Linked DNA regions of Streptomyces collinus. The protein of the gene in region 1 binds, or shares a complex with, the protein of each later gene. Links are inferred from orthologs where the notes say so. Each region holds a gene or a part of one and is shown on either strand. Other genes may lie near its edges. The genes, in order: uvrB and pcrA.

Region 1 (8,979 bases):
CCGGAGCCTGTATCCCCGGTGCCCGTACCCCCGGGTCCCGTACCCCCGGTGCCCCTGGCCGCGGAGTCCGTTCCCCCTGAGCCCCTTCCCCCTCCCTGCCCGGTCCCGCCGTCCGCCGTCATCCCCGGGCCCAGGCCGCCGCGATCCGCGCGGCCAGGCGCACGTTGCCGCGGACCGCCGCCAGGTTGGCGCTGAGGGAGGCGCCGTCCGTGTGCCGGACCAGATAGTCGAGCAGGAAGGGTGTGACCGCCTGGCCGGTGATCCCCTGCTCCTCACAGGCGTGCAGTGCGTCCGCGAGCACGCGTGCGTGCAGGTCCGGATCGAGCTGCTCCTCCTCGGGGACGGGGTTGGCGACGATCAGCGCCGACTCCGGCCCGCCGAGCGCGTCCTGGGCCACCATGACGTCCGCCACCTGCTCCGGCCTCCCCAGCGTCCAGTCCACCGGATGCCCCGAGTCGGAGAGGTAGAAGCCGGGGAAGCGGTCCGTGCCGTAGCCGGCCACCGCGACACCCAGCGTCTCCAGCCGCTGCAGGGTCGCCGGCACGTCCAGGATCGACTTCACCCCGGCGCACACCACCGTGATGCGCGTGCGCGCCAGCAGCCCCAGGTCGGCGGACTCGTCCTGCGTCACCGTCCACTCCCGGTGTACCCCGCCGAGCCCACCGGTCGCGAAGACCCGCACGCCCGCCAGCGCCGCCAGCAGCGCGGTCGCCGACACCGTGGTCGCCCCGCTCGCCCCCGACGCCACCGCGAGGGGCAGGTCACGGTGGCCCAGCTTGCGGATTCCGTCCTCGTTCGCGACGCGTTCCAGCTGCTCCTTGTCCAGGCCCACATGAGGACGTCCGTCCAGCACGGCGATCGTGGCGGGCACCGCGCCCTCCTGCCGCACGGCCGTCTCCAGCTCCAGCGCGACCTGGAGATTGCGCGGCCGCGGCAGCCCATGGGCGATGATCGTGGACTCCAGGGCCACGACAGGCCGACGCGCGTCGATCGCTTCCCGCACTTCCTCGGACACCACCAGCACCACGCGCCTGCCTCCTGTCGGTCGGTCAGTCGTTCCCCTCCCTCATCTCTGGCGGGCGGCGCGCCGGGCCAAACCCTTGCGGGCCGACGGTGTCGTCACGAGCCTGGAGTGCATGACGGATCACATACCGCGTCTCGACCACGTCGTCCTCTGGGTGCGCGACCCGCTCGCCGCCGTCGACTTCTATGAGAAGGCCGTCGGCATGGAGGCCGTCAGGCTCGCGGAGTTCGCTGCGGGTGAAGTGCCGTTCCCGTCCGTGCGGGTCAACGACGAGACCATCCTGGACCTCATGCCGCTGAGCTTCGCGGAGCGCATGAGGATGCTGCCCGGCTCCGTCGACAGCGCGGGGCATCCGGTCAATCACGTCTGCCTGTCGCTGCCTCGCGGCGACTTCGACGCCCTCCTGGGCCGGCTGACGGACCACTCCGTACCGATGTCCGAGCTCGCGCACGGCTCCTTCGGGGCCCGGGGCAAGGCCACGCGCAGCTTCTACTTCCGCGATCCGGACGGCAACGTCTTCGAAGCCAGGCACTACGACTGACCAGACCCGGCACCACGACTGACCGGACCAGCACGATGACGGCCCCGGCCCGGCAGCACGACCGACCAGGCCAGGCACGATGACGGCCCCGGCCCGGCACAGCGACCGACCGGGCCGTGGGTCGCCGCATCAGAAGAGCGGCTCGGGGAGCACCCCTTCCAGGGCGAGCAGCCTCCGCTTGGTCTCCAGGCCGCCGCCGAAGCCGCCGATGCCGCCGCCGCTCTCGACGACCCGGTGACAGGGCACCACCACCGGCAGCGGATTGGCGCCCATAGCCATGCCCACGGCCTGGGCGGCGCCCGGCTGGCCGACCCGCCCGGCCAGGTCGCCGTACCCGACGACCTGGCCGTACGGCACACCAGAGGCCAGCTCGCGCAGGACCTCCCGGTTGAAGCCGGAGATCAGCGACCAGTCGAGCGGCAGGTCGAAGTCGCGTCGCTCACCCGCGAAGTACGCCTTGAACTGGCGTATCGCCTCGGCCAGCAGCGGGGAGCCGGGCGCCTCGACGGGCTCGGTGCCCAGCCGCGCCGCCAGCCGCTCGACGGCCTTGTCCCGCACTGCGTCCGTGGCGTGGAACACGACGTTGACCAGGCCTTCCCGGCTCGCGGCCAGCAGCAACGGCCCGATCCCGCTCTCGACGACCGCCCACACCACCGGCGGCTCGGCCTGCCCTTGGCTGTCCATGCGCCCCACAGTAGGACCCGCCACTGACAACGCCGCCACGCCCGGCGCGCGGGATCAGCCGCCCACGGCCTTCCGCACCACATCCGGCCTGTTCGTGATGATCCCGTCGACCCCGTACCCGGCGATCCGTCGGGCCGTCCTCGCGTCGTCGACCGTCCAGGCGAAGACCTCCAGACGGCGGCCGTGCGGTCCGTCGAACGCCTGCACCAAGGACACGTACGCCCGGGAGAGCGAGCCGTGCGAGGGGTTGATCTGGTCGGCGAACTCGGCGACGTCGAGCAGGTCCGACCCGCGCGGAGCCCCCAGGAGGCCCGTCTTCACACCGGGCTTCAGCTCGTGCACGGTCCGCACGCTGTCCGCGCTGAAGCTCTGCACGATCAGCCGGCCCGCCACATGCGACCGGTCGAGCCAGCCCTCGTTGCTGAGGACCTTCAGCGTCTGCCGCTCGATGCCGGGGTACAGCTTGGGGTTCTTGATCTCCAGGAGAAGCTTCTGGTGATGCCGCTCCAATCGGTGCACGAACTGCTCCAGCGTCGGCACGCGCGCGCCCGCGTACGCGGGTCCGAACCAGCTGCCCGCGTCCAGCCGGGCGATCTCCGCAGCGGTGAAGTCCTTCACCTTCCAGGGAGCCCGGCCGGGGAAGACCTCCTCGGCGTCGGTGGTGCGCCGCAGGTTGTCGTCGTGGAGGACGACCAGCTCGCCGTCCCTGGTCCGCTGCACATCGTTCTCCACCCAGCGGATGCCCAGTTCCGCCGCTCTGTCCACGGCTGCCAGGGTGTTCTCGGGCGCGTATGCGGAGGCGCCCCGGTGTGCGATGACCAGCGGCGACGTGCTGGTTCCCGCAGCACGCGCGGGGGAGGCGGGGAACAACAGTGCGGCGGTCCCCAGGAATGCGGTGGTGGAGGCGGCAACAGCGCGCGCGTGCATGCGTACTCCTCGCGACGAGCGATCGGCGACATCACAGACAGCACAACTGTGACAGCAGAGGGTCAACGCGAGAGGGGTACAGGATGACCACACGTTGAACGGAGATCTCCCAACTCCGCTCACTGGTACCGCACAACTGCGGCAGGGGCGTGTTTCTTTGCCGGAAAGTCGTTCGACCATTCCGGTGGGGGTCATACTCTCTGCGTCAACCCTGACCGCTCGTGCGGTCCTGGGAGGGGGCGCACATCAGGAATTCCGGGACGTACACGGGCGGGAAGGGCAGCCGCGCATGCAGGGCACGATCGACGGATTCAGCTATGGCCTGGTCACACCCCTCGTGGCCTACTTCATGGCCTGCCTCGGCGGCGCTCTGGGCCTGCGCTGCACCACGAGATCGATGCTCGTCTCCCATTCCTGGCGCCCCGGCTGGCTCGCGCTCGGCTCCGCCGCCATCGGCTCCGGCATATGGACCATGCACTTCGTCGCGATGATGGGATTCACGGTCCGCGGGACCCCGATCCACTACGACAAGGCGATGACCTTCGCGAGCCTGGCCGTTGCGATCGTCATGGTGGGTGTCGGGATCTTCAGCGTCGGCTACAAGGGAGCCCGCGGTACGGCCCTGTTCACCGGCGGCACCATCACAGGCCTCGGCATCGCGTCGATGCACTACCTGGGCATGGCCAGCATGAGCCTGGACGGAAAGCTGGAGTACAACACCGTCACCGTCGGCATCTCCGTCGCCATCGCCATGGGCGCGGCCACCGCCGCCCTGTGGGCCGCCGGGCAGGTCCGGGGCTTCCTGTGGAGCGTGGGCGCCAGTCTCGTCATGGGCCTCGCCGTCAGCGGCATGCACTACACCGGCATGGCCGCCCTCAGCGTCCACCTGCACGGCACGGCCGAACCCGCTTCGGGAGAGTCGCCCGCGGCCCTGCTCGCACCCATGCTGATCGGCCCGCTCGCGTTCCTGCTCCTCGCGGGCGTCGTGGTGATGTTCGACCCGCTGATGGTCATGGGGAAACCCGCCGTCGCCCCCGTCGAGCAGAAGCCCGGCATCCCCGCCCACACCCACGTCCGCCACTCCGCCCACCGCCTGAGGTTCCGTCCCCGCCGCACCGTGGAGCACCGAGGGTCCCGCACCCCGCAGAACCGCTGATCAGAGCCCGCTGTCAGTGCGGGGTCGTACGGTGGAACCCATGCGGCCCGTTTCAAAGATCGAACGCACGGTGGCGCCCTTCGAGGTCGTCAGCCCCTACCAGCCGAACGGCGACCAGCCGACGGCCATCGCCGACCTCGCCCGGCGCATCCAGGCGGGCGAGAAGGACGTCGTGCTGCTCGGCGCGACCGGCACCGGCAAGTCCGCCACCACTGCGTGGATGATCGAGAAGCTCCAGCGCCCCACGCTCGTGATGGCGCCGAACAAGACGCTGGCCGCCCAGCTGGCGAACGAATTCCGCGAGCTGCTCCCGAACAACGCCGTCGAGTACTTCGTCTCGTACTACGACTACTACCAGCCCGAGGCGTACGTCCCGCAGTCGGACACCTACATCGAGAAGGACTCCTCGATCAACGAGGAGGTCGAGCGCCTGCGCCACTCCGCGACGAACTCGCTGCTCACCCGCCGCGACGTCGTCGTGGTCGCCTCGGTCTCCTGCATCTACGGCCTCGGCACCCCGCAGGAGTACGTGGACCGCATGGTCCCCCTCCGCGTCGGCGAGGAGATCGACCGCGACGAGCTGCTGCGCCGTTTCGTGGACATCCAGTACACCCGCAATGACATGGCCTTCACCCGCGGCACCTTCCGCGTCCGCGGCGACACCATCGAGATCTTCCCGGTCTACGAGGAGCTGGCCGTCCGCATCGAGATGTTCGGCGACGAGATCGAGGCGCTGTCCACGCTGCACCCGCTCACCGGCGAGATCATCAGCGACGACGAGCACCTCTACGTCTTCCCGGCCTCCCACTACGTCGCGGGTCCCGAGCGCCTGGAGCGGGCCGTCAACGACATCGAGAAGGAGCTGGCCGAGCGCCTGACGGAGCTGGAGAAGCAGGGCAAGCTGCTGGAGGCCCAGCGCCTGCGCATGCGGACCACGTACGACATCGAGATGCTCCGCCAGATCGGCAGCTGCTCCGGCGTCGAGAACTACTCGATGCACTTCGACGGCCGCTCGCCCGGCTCCCCGCCCAACACCCTGCTGGACTACTTCCCGGACGACTTCCTCCTCGTCATCGACGAGTCCCACGTCACGGTCCCGCAGATCGGCGCCATGTACGAGGGCGACGCCTCCCGCAAGCGCACCCTCGTCGACCACGGCTTCCGGCTGCCCTCCGCCCTGGACAACCGCCCCCTGAAGTGGGAGGAGTTCCAGGAGCGCATCGGCCAGACGGTCTATCTGTCGGCCACCCCGGGCAACTACGAGATGTCCCGCTCGGACGGCTTCGTCGAGCAGATCATCCGCCCCACCGGCCTCGTCGACCCGGAGGTCGTCGTCAAGCCCACCGAGGGCCAGATCGACGACCTGGTGCACGAGATCCGGCAGCGCACCGAGAAGGACGAGCGCGTCCTGGTCACCACACTCACCAAGAAGATGGCCGAGGACCTCACGGACTACTTCCTGGAGCTGGGCATCCAGGTGCGCTACCTGCACAGCGACGTCGACACCCTGCGCCGCGTCGAACTGCTGCGTGAGCTGCGCGCCGGCGAGTACGACGTACTGGTCGGCATCAACCTCCTGCGCGAGGGCCTCGACCTGCCCGAGGTGTCCCTGGTGGCGATCCTGGACGCCGACAAGGAGGGCTTCCTCCGCTCCGGCACGTCCCTGATCCAGACCATCGGCCGCGCCGCGCGCAACGTGTCCGGCCAGGTCCACATGTACGCCGACAAGATCACCCCGGCGATGGAGAAGGCCATCGACGAGACCAACCGTCGCCGCGAGAAGCAGATCGCGTACAACACGGAGCGGGGCATCGACCCCCAGCCGCTCCGCAAGAAGATCAACGACATCGTCGCCCAGATCGCCCGTGAGGACATCGACACCGAGCAGCTGCTCGGTTCGGGCTACCGCAAGGCGAAGAAGGACGGCGGGGGTACCAAGGCACCCGTGCCCTCCCTTGGCAAGGCGGCCGGGGCGGCCAAGTCCGCCAAGGGCAAGGGCAAGGCCGAGGAGACGGTGCCGACCGACCGCCCCGCGGCCGAACTGGCCGGGCAGATCGAGGAGCTCACCGCGCGGATGAGGGCGGCAGCCGCGGAGCTCCAGTTCGAGATCGCGGCCCGGCTGCGCGACGAGGTCTCCGAGATGAAGAAGGAACTGCGTCAGATGAAGGAGGCGGGTCTGGCCTGACAGCGTGCCGCGTACGGGCAGTGTTGCAAGACCGACACAAAGTGCGGACCGGGGTACGTCGCTGTCAGTGCCCCTGCGTAGGGTTCTGGTCAACCGCGACTACGCGGCAACAGGGGACGTTCGAGAGGGGAATCAGCGCGTGACCGTCAACATGACCAAGGGTCAGGCCATCAGTCTGCAGAAGAACGACGGCGGCAGCCTGACTGCGGTTCGTATGGGTCTCGGCTGGCAGGCGGCTCCCCGGCGCGGCCTGTTCGGCTCGCGCACGCGAGAGATCGACCTCGACGCCTCCGCCGTCCTGTTCGCGGACAAGCAGCCGGTCGACGTCGTCTTCTTCCGCCACCTGGTGAGCGACGACGGCTCGGTCCGCCACACCGGTGACAACCTCGTCGGCGGTGTCGGCCAGGGCGGCGACGACGAGGCGATCCTCGTCGACCTCGCGCGGGTCCCGGTCCACATCGACCAGATCGTCTTCACCGTGAACTCCTTCACGGGCCAGACCTTCCAGGAGGTGCAGAACGCGTTCTGCCGCCTGGTCGACGAGACCAACGGCCAGGAGCTCGCCCGCTACACGCTCGCCGGCGGTGGCCAGTACACGGCCCAGATCATGGCCAAGGTCCACCGCACGGGCCAGGGCTGGTCGATGACGGCCCTGGGCAACCCGGCCAACGGCCGCACCTTCCAGGACCTGATGCCGGCGATCCTGCCGGTGCTCTGACGCACCCCGGGCCCCGGACCGGCGGGCCCGGCGAGCAGCACACGACTTCACACAACGACACAGGGGGACGAAGGCGATGACGGCCGAGCTGGTGCGGGGGCAGAACCACCCGCTCTCCCAGGCCCGTCTCGAGATCCGGATCTCGGCCGGTACGCCGATCGTGGCCGTGGCCGCGCTCGGTGACGAGAACGGCCGGATCCACGGCGCGGAGTGGGTGGCCCACCCGGGCGCGCCCACCCAGCCGGGTCTCGAGGTCCCCCGGCAGGCCGCCGCCGATCATCGCCTCGCGGTGGACCTGGACGCCGTGCCGGAGGCCGTCCACCGGGTGAGCGTGCTGCTCGCCCTGCCCGTCGGGGGGACGGGGCCGGTCCGTTTCGGCGCGGTCGCGGCCCCCTTCGTCGCCGTCACCGGCCTCGACGGCGGCGAGGTCGCCAGCTACACCATCACCGGCCTGGAGGCCGAGTCGGCCGTCGTCGCCCTGGAGCTCTACCGCCGGCAGGGCGCCTGGAAGGTGCGCGCCGTCGGCCAGGGCTACGCGGGAGGCCTCGCCGAACTCCTCACCGACCAGCAGCTGCCGCAGGCCCACCAGCTCGCCGGCAGCATCAACGACGCGGTGTCCCAGGGGCTGGCCCGCTCGGTGCAGGCGCCCCCGCCGCGCACGGCGGACGGCGACCGCTCCCGGCAGGCGGCGGCTCCCGCGCTCGGCCCGGACCAGGGCGGCACCGCGCCTCAGCCGGGCCCCGTGCCACCGGTGTCGCCGTACGGCGGCCTGACGCCCGGCGGTCCCGGGCAGCCCGCTCCGCAGCAGCCGTCGTATCCCGGATCCGCCCCGGATCCTGACGCCGTCACCCAGCCGTCCGCTCCCACGGCCGGCGGCCCCATCGACTACAGCCACCCGCGCCGCCAGAACGCCGCTCCGCCCCCGCCTCCGCCGACCGCGCCCCCGGCCGCACCCGGGCAGCCCGCACAGCCCGTCGCGGGCGACGCGACCGGCTGGTCCATGGAGGAGCGGCTCTACAACCAGGTGTGGGGCATGTTCGAGGACCTGGCCCGCACCACCGCCGCCTACCGCAGCGCCGTCGACTTCGCCGAGTCGCGCATGGACAAGGAGCTGGAGCAGGTCCTCTCCGACCCGCGCAGCCGGATCGGCGGGCAGGGCGACGCCGCCCGCGAGGCGGCCCGGGCCCGGCACACCCAGCTCGTCGCCCAGGCGCGGGAGGCCCTCGACCGGGACCTCGCCCAGCTCGCTGCCGAGGCCGACGTCGTCGAACCGGCACTGCCACCGGCGTACGCCCGCTGGGACAACCCGGCCTGGCACGCCTACCGGGTGCCGATGGAGATCCCCATGGCCCTGCGCCTGGGCGACCTCCACCTCCCCGAGGCCGACCGGATCCGCATCCCGATGCTGGTCCGGCTGCCGCTGGAGCGGGGCCTGTGGATCGACAGCGGAGCGGCCGGATCGTCCGACGGTTCCTTCACCGATTCCCCCACCATGAGCCGTCTCGCGATGGAGACGGCGGTCGCGCACGCGGCCCGGCTGCTCGCCGTCTACCCGGCGGGCGAGTTCACCGTCCACGTCATCGACCCGGCCGGCTCGGGGGCACAGCCGCTGGCGCCCCTCGTGCAGACCGGGGTGCTCGCGGCCCCGCCCGTGCCCGGCGCCGCCGGGGTGGCGGACGTACTGGGCCGGCTCACTCAGCGGGTCGACCTGGTGCAGATGGCGGTCCGGGGCGGCGCCGCCGAC
Region 2 (9,092 bases), 3.3 Mb from region 1 along the record:
CGCGAGCACGAGCAGCGTGACGGCCGTCGTGCGCAGGACGTCGGCGTTGTCCTCGTTCCACAGGTACAGGCGCGCGCTGTCGGCGCTGAGGAGTTTCGCCCCGGCCAGTGCGGAGACGGCGAGGGCGCCGGCCGCGAGCCAGTGGTCCCCGCGCCCCTCCTCCACCTGCCGGGGCTGGAAGCGGAACAGGGCGAAGCCGTAGAGCACGAGACCCAGCCAGAACAGCACCAGGGCCGCGTGGGCGAGCCAGGCCGACGTATCGGCCGCGGCGAGCGTGGCGCCGAGCACCGCGAGCCCCTGGGTGGCCACGCAGCGCAGGAACACCGTGCCGTGCCGCCCCCCGGCCTCCGCGGTGAGCAGCACCGCCCAGAGCAGCATCGCGAGTGCCAGCAGCGCCTCGGCGACGGGCTGCAGGCCGGCCGCGGAGAAGCCGGTGCCCAGGACGGCGGTCGCCGCCACGGCCGTGAGCTCGGCGGGCGTCTCCGCCCGCCACCCGCCGCGTGCGCGCTGGACGAGGCCGGCGCCCGCCGCCGCCAAGGCCGCGCAGGCCAGGGCGAGGGCGATGCGGGAGAGGACCTCGTACCCCGCCGAGTCGAGACCGACCGACACGATGCCGGTCGCCAGCGCGTACGTCGACCACCAGGTGGCAAACGGGGAGGGACCGGACATAGTGCCGATGCTAGAGAGCGCCGCACCCGTTACGGGAAGGGCACGCGCGCGTGCCCCTCAAAAAGCGTGACGGGACATCCCGGCACGCCTGGCCGGTCGAGCTCGGCGCGCCCCTCGCTGCCGAGCCGCCGGTGTGAACCTGCGGATTCAGAATGGCCGGTCTTCAGTGACCGAAAACCGACTTATTTACTACGCCGCAAGGAAAGGGAATATGGTGTTCCCTATTTGCGAAGCTCAAAACCAGCTCAATAAACCATTGCCCGACATTCGAGGGGGATAAAGTCTCACCCGTTTGTGAATCGAGAACATGACAGGGGAGCTCTATGTTCACGCGTTCCGTCAGGCGTAACGCCGTCGTCGCCGCAGCCCTGGCCCTGACCGCCGTCACCGCCACGAGCGCTGACGCCGCAGCTGACTCAGACACCAAGAAACCGAAGATCATCGAACTCGGAGGCAGCAAGGGCCTCAAGATGATCGAAGGCGCCGACGGCAAGGCCCTTCTGCAGGCCGACGCCACCGTGACCGCGGCTGCCGCCAACGTTTGCGGCTCCGGTTACACCATCTCCGCCGGCGCTGCGCGCTACGGCACCAACGCCAGCCTCTACCTGTGGTGGAACGGCAAGTACAGCGGCTCCAACAAGCTGTACGACAAGTACATCTGCGGTGTCCTCTTCAACGACACCGGCGCCGCGCGCTCCATGGGCATCCGGCTGAAGGACAACTTCACCGACACGCCTCACGCCGAGGACTTCGGCACGTACAGCACCTACGCCGGGCCCGTCTACCAGAAGCGCGGCGGCTGCGGCGAGGCGTACTCCTACATGAAGTCCGGGAGCAGGGTCGTCGTCGACAACATCTACACGATGTCCGGATGCAACTGACCTGAACTCGTGACGGGCTGCGTAGCGCGCAGGGCGTCGGCAGGCATTCCAAGGCCGCGAATTCAATGCCGCTGACGTGCCCCAGGAAGACATCGCTGCCACCCTGCGGAGCGTTTCTCAGCGATCTGTCGCAGACGGCAGACCGACGACAGACCGCTGAGAATCCGACTGACTGGAACCGGCCCCGCAGGGACTTCTCAGGCCGGCCGCACCACGCTGTGGATGGCCGACTCGCCGTCGTAGTAGGTCGACTCCTCGCGCACGTACGTGCCGGGCTTCGGGGCGTGGATCATCATGCCGTTGCCGATGTAGATCCCGACGTGGGTGACGTCGTCGTAGAAGAAGACCAGGTCACCGGGCTGGGCCTGGGAGAGCGGGACCGTGGTGCCGGCGTTCACCTGGTCGTAGGTCGTGCGCGGCAGGTCGACGCCGGCGGCCTTCCAGGCGGCCTGGGTGAGACCGGAGCAGTCGTAGGAGCCGGGGCCGACCGCGCCCCACACATACGGCTTGCCGATCTGCGCGCGGGCGAAGGCGAGCGCCTTGTCGGCCTTGGTGGCGTACGAGGAGTCGGCCGGGGCCGTCGAGGTGGACGAGCCGGAGCCCGCCGAACCCGACGACGAGGATCCGCTGTCCTGCTGCTGGGCGGCCTCCTCCTGCGCCTGCTGCTGCGCGGCCTGCTGCCGGGCCAGCTCTGCGGCCTTGCGGGCGGCCTCCTCCTGCTTCTCCTTCTCGATCGCCGCGAGCCGGGCCTTCTCCTCGGCGGTCAGCTTCGACATCAGCTCGCGCGCGTCGGCGAGCTTGCGCTGGACGGTCGCCTTGGCGGCCTTCAGATCGCCCTGCGACTCGGTGAGCGCCTCCAGGCTCTCGGTGGCCTCCTGGCGCTTCGTCATCGTCTCGGACTGCTGCGCGATGTAGTCGTCGACCGCGACCTTCTGGCGGCCCGTCATCCGGTCCATCAGCTGGGTCTGGTCGAAGTAGTCCTGCGGGGTGTCCGCCAGCAGGAACGTCGCCGTGTCCGGGGCGGCGGCGCCGGTGCGGTACTGGGCGGAGGCGAAGGACCCCAGCTCCTCGCGCGCCTCGTTGAGCTTCTGGGTGCGCTTCGCGACGTCGTCGATGAGGGCGTCGGCGCGTTTGCGCTGCTTCGCCGTCTTCTCCTTGGCCGCGTTGTACTTCTCGGTCGCCGACCCCGCCTGGCGGTACAGGTCGTCGACCTTCTTCTCGACTTCTTCCAGGCTGGGTTTGTCGTCGGCCTCGGGGGCGGCGTTGGCCGACTGGGACAGCAGGGCCACGGAGGTGAGGGCCGCCGTTGCGAGGGCGGGGGTCCGTATGCCTGCCACGCGCGTACCCGTAGGACGCGACTTGCGGTGCGACGCCAAGGGAGGCGACTCCTTCCACGTTCCGCCTACCGGGTTAGCTGTCGGGTTCGGGCGGGTGGTTCGGAAGGTTTGCCCTACGGCCTTCTCCGCACAGGGAGTCGGGCCGATTCACCCCAGGTTCACGGTTGGGTCCCCGGCTCCGGCTGCCACTGCGGCACACCGGACTCGGCGGAGGCCGCGCGGCCCGGCGACGTTCGCCGGTGGGGGTCATGCGGCCTGGTCGCACGGTAGCCAACTCGTGTGGCCCCTGTGAAGGTTGATGGGTGATATGCCCGATACATTTTCGTGACCTCGGTCATGAACGTTGCCGAGAGTGAATGATCGAGGGGGTTTGGTCACGTTTCATCCATGATTGCGGGGGGTGTAGCAGGCCGTGATCATGCGGTCATGGAGGGCGACAATGCGCCGCCGGCCGGTCGCCGGGGGGTCGGGCGCCCGGCGATGTTCTCAGGGCGGCGGCGGGCTGTCAGTGGGGCGCCCTAGACTCGGAGAGCGATGAGCAGCCTCTTTGACGACAGCTTCCTGGCGAACCTCCAGGCCCAGCGGGGCCCCGCGGACGAGCCCCCGCCGCCGCCCGAGGACGATCACGTTCCGGAGTCGATTCCGGACGATCTGTTCGGCGGGAAGTTCGACGCGCCCCCGGACCGGGACGCCTACTACCGGGACGGCGCACCCCGCCCGGTCGTGGACACCGCCGCGCTCCTGGAAGGGCTGAACGACAACCAGCGCGCCGCCGTCGTCCACTCCGGCTCCCCGCTGCTCATCGTGGCCGGTGCCGGCTCCGGCAAGACCCGCGTGCTCACGCACCGCATCGCCCACCTGCTCGCCGAGCGCGGCGTGCACCCGGGCCAGATCCTCGCGATCACCTTCACCAACAAGGCCGCGGGCGAGATGAAGGAGCGCGTCGAGCAGCTCGTCGGCCCGCGCGCCAACGCCATGTGGGTCATGACGTTCCACAGTGCGTGCGTGCGCATCCTCCGCCGCGAGAGCAAGAAACTCGGCTTCACATCGAGCTTCTCGATCTACGACGCCGCCGACTCCAAGCGCCTGATGGCCCTGGTCTGCCGTGACCTCGACCTCGACCCCAAGCGCTTCCCGCCGAAGTCCTTCAGCGCCAAGATCAGCAACCTGAAGAACGAGCTGATCGACGAGGAGGACTTCGCCGCCCAGGCCACCGACGGCTTCGAGAAGACCCTCGCCCAGGCCTACGCCATGTACCAGTCGCGGCTGCGCGAGGCGAACGCCCTCGACTTCGACGACCTGATCATGACGACGGTCAATCTCCTGCGCGCCTTCCCGGACGTCGCCGAGCACTACCGCCGCCGCTTCCGGCACGTGCTGGTCGACGAGTACCAGGACACCAACCACGCCCAGTACGCCCTCGTCCGGGAGCTGGTCGGCACCTCCGAGCACCCCGTCGACGTACCGCCCGAGGCCGAGGTCCCGCCCGCCGAGCTGTGCGTCGTGGGCGACGCCGACCAGTCGATCTACGCCTTCCGCGGCGCGACGATCCGCAACATCCTCCAGTTCGAGGAGGACTACCCGGACGCGACGACCATCCTGCTGGAGCAGAACTACCGCTCCACACAGACGATCCTCAGCGCCGCCAACGCGGTCATCGAGCGCAACGAGTCCCGCCGCCCCAAGAACCTGTGGACCAACGCCGGCTCCGGCGCCCGGATCACCGGCTACGTCGCCGACACCGAGCACGACGAGGCGCAGTTCGTCGCCGAGGAGATAGACCGCCTCACCGACGCGGGGCACGCGAAGGCCGGCGACGTCGCCGTCTTCTACCGCACCAACGCCCAGTCCCGTGTCTTCGAAGAGATCTTCATCCGCGTCGGCCTGCCCTACAAGGTCGTCGGCGGCGTCCGCTTCTACGAGCGCAAGGAGGTCCGGGACGTCCTGGCCTACCTGCGCGTGCTCGCCAACCCCGAGGACTCGGTGCCGCTGCGCCGGATCCTCAACGTCCCCAAGCGGGGCATCGGCGACCGCGCCGAGGCGATGATCGACGCCCTGTCCCAGCGGGAGAAGATCAGCTTCCCGCAGGCGCTCAAGCGCGTCGACGAGGCGTACGGCATGGCCGCGCGCTCCACCAACGCCGTCAAGCGGTTCAACACGCTGATGGAGGACCTCCGCACCGTCGTAGAGTCCGGCGCCGGGCCGGCCACGGTTCTGGAAGCCGTGCTGGAGCGCACCGGATACCTCGCCGAGCTGCAGGCCTCCACCGACCCGCAGGACGAGACCCGGATCGAGAACCTCCAGGAACTGGCCGCCGTCGCCATGGAGTTCGAGCAGGAGCGCGGCGAGGACGAGCAGATCACGCTGTCGGACTTCCTGGAGCAGGTCGCGCTGGTCGCCGACTCCGACCAGATCCCCGACGAGGAGGACGGCGACGGCGTCATCACCCTGATGACCCTGCACACCGCCAAGGGCCTGGAGTTCCCCGTCGTCTTCCTCACCGGCATGGAGGACGGCGTCTTCCCGCACATGCGCGCCCTCGGGCAGACCAAGGAACTGGAGGAGGAGCGGCGCCTGGCCTACGTCGGCATCACCCGCGCGCGGGAGCGGCTGTATCTGACGCGGTCCACCCTGCGCAGCGCCTGGGGCCAGCCGTCGTACAACCCGCCCTCCCGGTTCCTGGAGGAGATCCCGCCGGTCCACATGGAGTGGAAGCGGACGGGAGCCACCGCGCCCGCGTCCTCCGGGCCGGTCTCGGCGGTGGCGGCCTCGCTGTCCTCGTCCCGCTCGCGCTCGTCGGCGTCGGGCGCCTCCGGGTTCGCCACGCGGCGCACCTCGGAGAAGCCCGTGGTGTCACTGGCCGTCGGGGACCGCGTCACACACGACCAGTTCGGGCTCGGGACCGTCGTCGGGGTCAAGGGCACGGGCGGCAACGCCGAGGCGACGATCGACTTCGGTGACACCAAGCCGAAGCGGCTGCTGCTGCGGTACGCGCCGGTGGAGAAGCTGTAGCCCTGTGAGGTGAGCCCCGTCGGACGGACCGGCGGGGCAGGCGGGACGTTACGAAGGGTCGATGCCGTGGCTGCGCAGCCACGGGAGCGGGTCGATCGCCGAGCCGCCGGCCGGGCGCACCTCGAAGTGCAAGTGAGGGCCTGTGGAGTTGCCGGAGTTGCCCGATCGGGCGATCGGATCGCCCGCCTTCACGGTCGTACCCGAGGGGACCGTGTAGGTGGAGAGGTGGCAGTACCACGTCTCCGTGCCGTCCTTGGCGGTCACGACCATCATGTTGCCGTACGCGCTGTTCCACTGGGTGCGCACAGTGCCGTCGGTCGCGGCCATCACGGTCGTGCCGTACGAGACGGGGAAGTCGATGCCGGTGTGCAGAGACATCCAGTTGATGCCGGACTGGCCGTAGTAGGCGCTGAGTCCGTGCCGCGCGACCGGCAGGGCGAATTTGGGGCGCAGCCGCTCCTTGCGGGCCGCTTCCTCCGCCGCGCGCTTCTTCTCGGCCGCCTGCTGGGCCTTGAGGTCGATGCGCTCCTGCGTACGGCTGGCCCGGTCGGCGAAGTCGTCGGCGCCGGCGGAGAGGCTCTGCAGCTGGGTGTCCAGCTTGTTGTTGGCGGCGGCCGGCTTGACCGGCTGCGCGTCCGCCGCGGTCGTCTGAGCGTCCGCGGCACTGTCGTCGGCGAAGGCGCCGACGGAGACGGCGGCGATCCCGGCGACACCCATCACGCAGGCCGAGGGCACCGCGATGGTCATCAGCGCCGAGCGCTTGGGCGGTGTGCGGCGGCGGGATCGGGAAGCGGCGCGCGAGGCCGCACGCCCCGAGGGAGCGGGGGTGACGTCCTCCTGGCCGTCCAGAAGCGGGGTGACGACGGGCAGTTCACCGGTGGCGGCCGGTTCATCGCCCTCCACGGCGGCGTCGTGGAAGCCGGCTTCGGCGGATTCGTCGTAGGCGACCTGCTCGAAGGCCGAGGTCTCGTGCTGGTCGAAGGTTTCGGCGGGGTGCTCGTACGCGTCCGGGTCCGATGCGGCGGTGCCGTCGGAGTTCCACTGCGTGGCGTCGTAGGCGCCCGTGTCGAAGGTTTGCGTGCCCCACTCCCACTGCTGGGTGTGGTCGGCGGGGTTGCCGGACTGGTCCGGCTTGAGCCAGGCGCCGGACTCCCACTGCCCGGTGGCGTCGGGGGAGGGGGCCTGGGACGGGATGGCCGACATCGGTTGCTGTTCGGCCGTCCAGGAGGTCGTGTCGTAGACGCCGGTGTCGTAGGCGGCGTGGTGCTGGGCCGCGTAGGCGTCGTAGTGCACGTTCTCGTGCGTGCCGGTGGGCCAGTGGCCGGTGTCGTAGCCGCCCGTGTCCTGGCCGCTGCCCGGCATGTCGCCGAAGAGGGGGTCGGTCGCGAAGCTCGCGGTGGTGTGCCCGGTGGCGTCGAAACCGGCGCCGTTGGTACCGGTGGGGTCAAATCCGGTGGCGGCGTAGTCGCCGTACGTGGTGAAGTCGCCGTACTGGGCTTCCTGGGTGCCGTACGACGCGTAGTGCGCGGAGGCGGCGTCGGAAGCCGGAGCCGGGGTCATGGTCCCCGACGGGTGACGGTCGTTCACCAACTTCTCTTTCGCCTCGACAACAGGGGCTGCCAGAGCAGTGCGGCGACTGTACCCGGCGGTACGCGGGCACGACAATCTTCGGCAGGTTTCGCCCGCGCAGGAAACGGGCATTCGGCCGTGTTTTGGCGGACGGCGGGCACGGGTTTGGCCCTGTGTTCGAAGTTTGTTCGATGCTGATCGGTGCTTCGGCGCTGAGTGATCGCTGTATGACGATTCTCAGGCGACGGTCAGACCGCCGGTGTGTTCGGCGGACGGTTCACCCGCGTGTGCCGTGTCCAGAACCTGCCGTATGCCGTTGGCGACGGCGGGGTGCACGGGCAGAGCGAGATGGCCGATGCCGGTCACGCGCACGTTCTGCGCCGTCAGATCGGGATGGTCGACGCAGGCCGTCTCCAGCGGGTCCATCACGTGGTCCAGGTCGCTCCAGAAGCTGACGAAGTGCGTACGGCAGTCGGGGGCGGGCAGAGCGAGCTCCTCGAGTACCGGTGAGCCGGGGCGCATCTGGCGCACGATGGGGTGCGCGTCGGCGAAGGGCGCCACTCGGGTTCCCGAATGCGGCGTGCCGAGCGTGACCAGGGTCCGTACGCGCGTGTCGCCGCCGAGCCGCTGCACGTAATAACGCGCTATCAGTCCACCGAGGCTGTGCCCGACGACGTCGACCCGGTCGGCGCCCGTGCGCTCGCAGAGCTCCTCGATGCGCCGGCCGAGCAGTTCGGCGGCGGCCCGTATGTCGCAGGTCAGCGGCGAGTAGTTGAGCGACTCGATCTGCTGCCTGCCGTGCTGGGCGAGGCTGCGGCGCAGCAGGACGAAGACCGAGCGGTTGTCGATGAATCCGTGCAGCAGCAGGACCGGCGGCTTGGCCTCCGTGGGCAGTTGGGCGGCGCCGTCCGCCGGCAGTGCCGGGACGGGGGCGCGGCGCTCCTGGGTGATGCCGGACGGATAGAGGAGGAGGTGCCCGGCCAGGATCGCGATCTCCAGGGCGGTGGCCTTCAGAAGGGCCAGGGAGAGTCCCGCCAGCCTGCCCGGCAGCAGACGCTCGCAGAACGGAAGAAAGGGCAGAGCCGCCCTGGTGACCTTCATGGCCGACCTCCTGTCGGCACGCGGGAGGACGCCTCCGCCCCCCGGGTGCCCTCGTGGAAAGCAGCTGCGAAGACGGCCGGCCATGACCGCGAGAGCGGCGTGAGCCGCGTGAGCTGCGGGGGCAGAGTGCGGCGTGTGGCGTGTGTGACGCCGGTGGTGCGACGGGGGTCCCCGATCGGTGGGGTGACGAGGCTCCCCGCTGGTGCGCCGTGTCTGCCCTGCGTGCTGTGCGTGCGGTGCTTGCCCTGCGTGCTTTCGCCGAAGCGCCGTGCTGTCGCGGTCCGTGGTGGACGGTGCGGTCGTACGGCGATTTCGGTGCGGCTCCCCTTGCGCTTGTCCCATCGTGTGATTTCCCCCTCGGTATCCACCGCGAAACTGCCGGTTGCGGGATGCTGGAGATAACGTTCGTTCACTTGCCCGGAGGGTTCGGGGCGGGGTGTCCGTGCGGTGCGGCGTGTACGGCTTGCCCGATGTGTGCGGTACTTGTCGATACGGATGGATGTAGTCGCTTCATGGAGGCAGT

The links.
Region 2: the proteins of uvrB (region 1) and pcrA are in contact, whole or in part, in a crystal structure (PDB 7EGT), measured with the Thermus thermophilus proteins. The link is inferred for Streptomyces collinus from one-to-one orthologs. Residues at the interface, in WP_096411307.1 of Thermus thermophilus: Glu23, Leu25, Arg26, Asp27, Gly28, Glu29, Arg30, Phe31, Arg55, Glu326, Asp327, Phe328, Glu379, Ser382, Gln383, His398, Gly400, Arg401; in WP_096412145.1 of Thermus thermophilus: His654, Arg656, Phe657, Gln666, Asp668, Glu669, Lys680, Arg681, Leu682, Ser683, Lys685, Tyr686, Ala687.

What each region holds. Positions count from the first base shown.
Region 1 is NZ_CP133771.1:2,152,852-2,161,830, reverse strand. The notes cover bases 3,982-6,944. They hold uvrB (excinuclease ABC subunit UvrB), read left to right. Parts: upstream 3,982-4,372; coding sequence 4,373-6,517; downstream 6,518-6,944. Other genes in these bases: RFN52_RS09675 (TerD family protein), read left to right, coding at 6,657-6,944; RFN52_RS09685 (MHYT domain-containing protein), read left to right, coding at 3,982-4,332. In the rest of the region: RFN52_RS09710 (carbohydrate kinase family protein), read right to left, coding at 1-122; RFN52_RS09705 (pseudouridine-5'-phosphate glycosidase), read right to left, coding at 119-1,027; RFN52_RS09700 (VOC family protein), read left to right, coding at 1,137-1,565; RFN52_RS09695 (methylated-DNA--[protein]-cysteine S-methyltransferase), read right to left, coding at 1,695-2,249; RFN52_RS09690 (glycerophosphodiester phosphodiesterase), read right to left, coding at 2,304-3,176; more of RFN52_RS09685, read left to right, coding at 3,466-3,981; more of RFN52_RS09675, read left to right, coding at 6,945-7,235; RFN52_RS09670 (TerD family protein), read left to right, coding at 7,312-8,979. UniProt on the Escherichia coli protein: The UvrABC repair system catalyzes the recognition and processing of DNA lesions. A damage recognition complex composed of 2 UvrA and 2 UvrB subunits scans DNA for abnormalities.
Region 2 is NZ_CP133771.1:5,428,631-5,437,722, forward strand. Bases 3,085-6,160 are described here. They hold pcrA (DNA helicase PcrA), read left to right. Parts: upstream 3,085-3,421; coding sequence 3,422-5,899; downstream 5,900-6,160. Other genes in these bases: RFN52_RS24855 (M23 family metallopeptidase), read right to left, coding at 5,948-6,160. In the rest of the region: RFN52_RS24835 (tellurite resistance/C4-dicarboxylate transporter family protein), read right to left, coding at 1-669; RFN52_RS24840 (hypothetical protein), read left to right, coding at 993-1,550; RFN52_RS24845 (C40 family peptidase), read right to left, coding at 1,748-2,926; more of RFN52_RS24855, read right to left, coding at 6,161-7,486; RFN52_RS24860 (esterase/lipase family protein), read right to left, coding at 7,706-8,569. UniProt on the Escherichia coli protein: A helicase with DNA-dependent ATPase activity. Unwinds DNA duplexes with 3'-5' polarity. Translocates on single-stranded DNA with 3'-5' polarity. Initiates unwinding more efficiently from a nicked substrate than double-stranded DNA.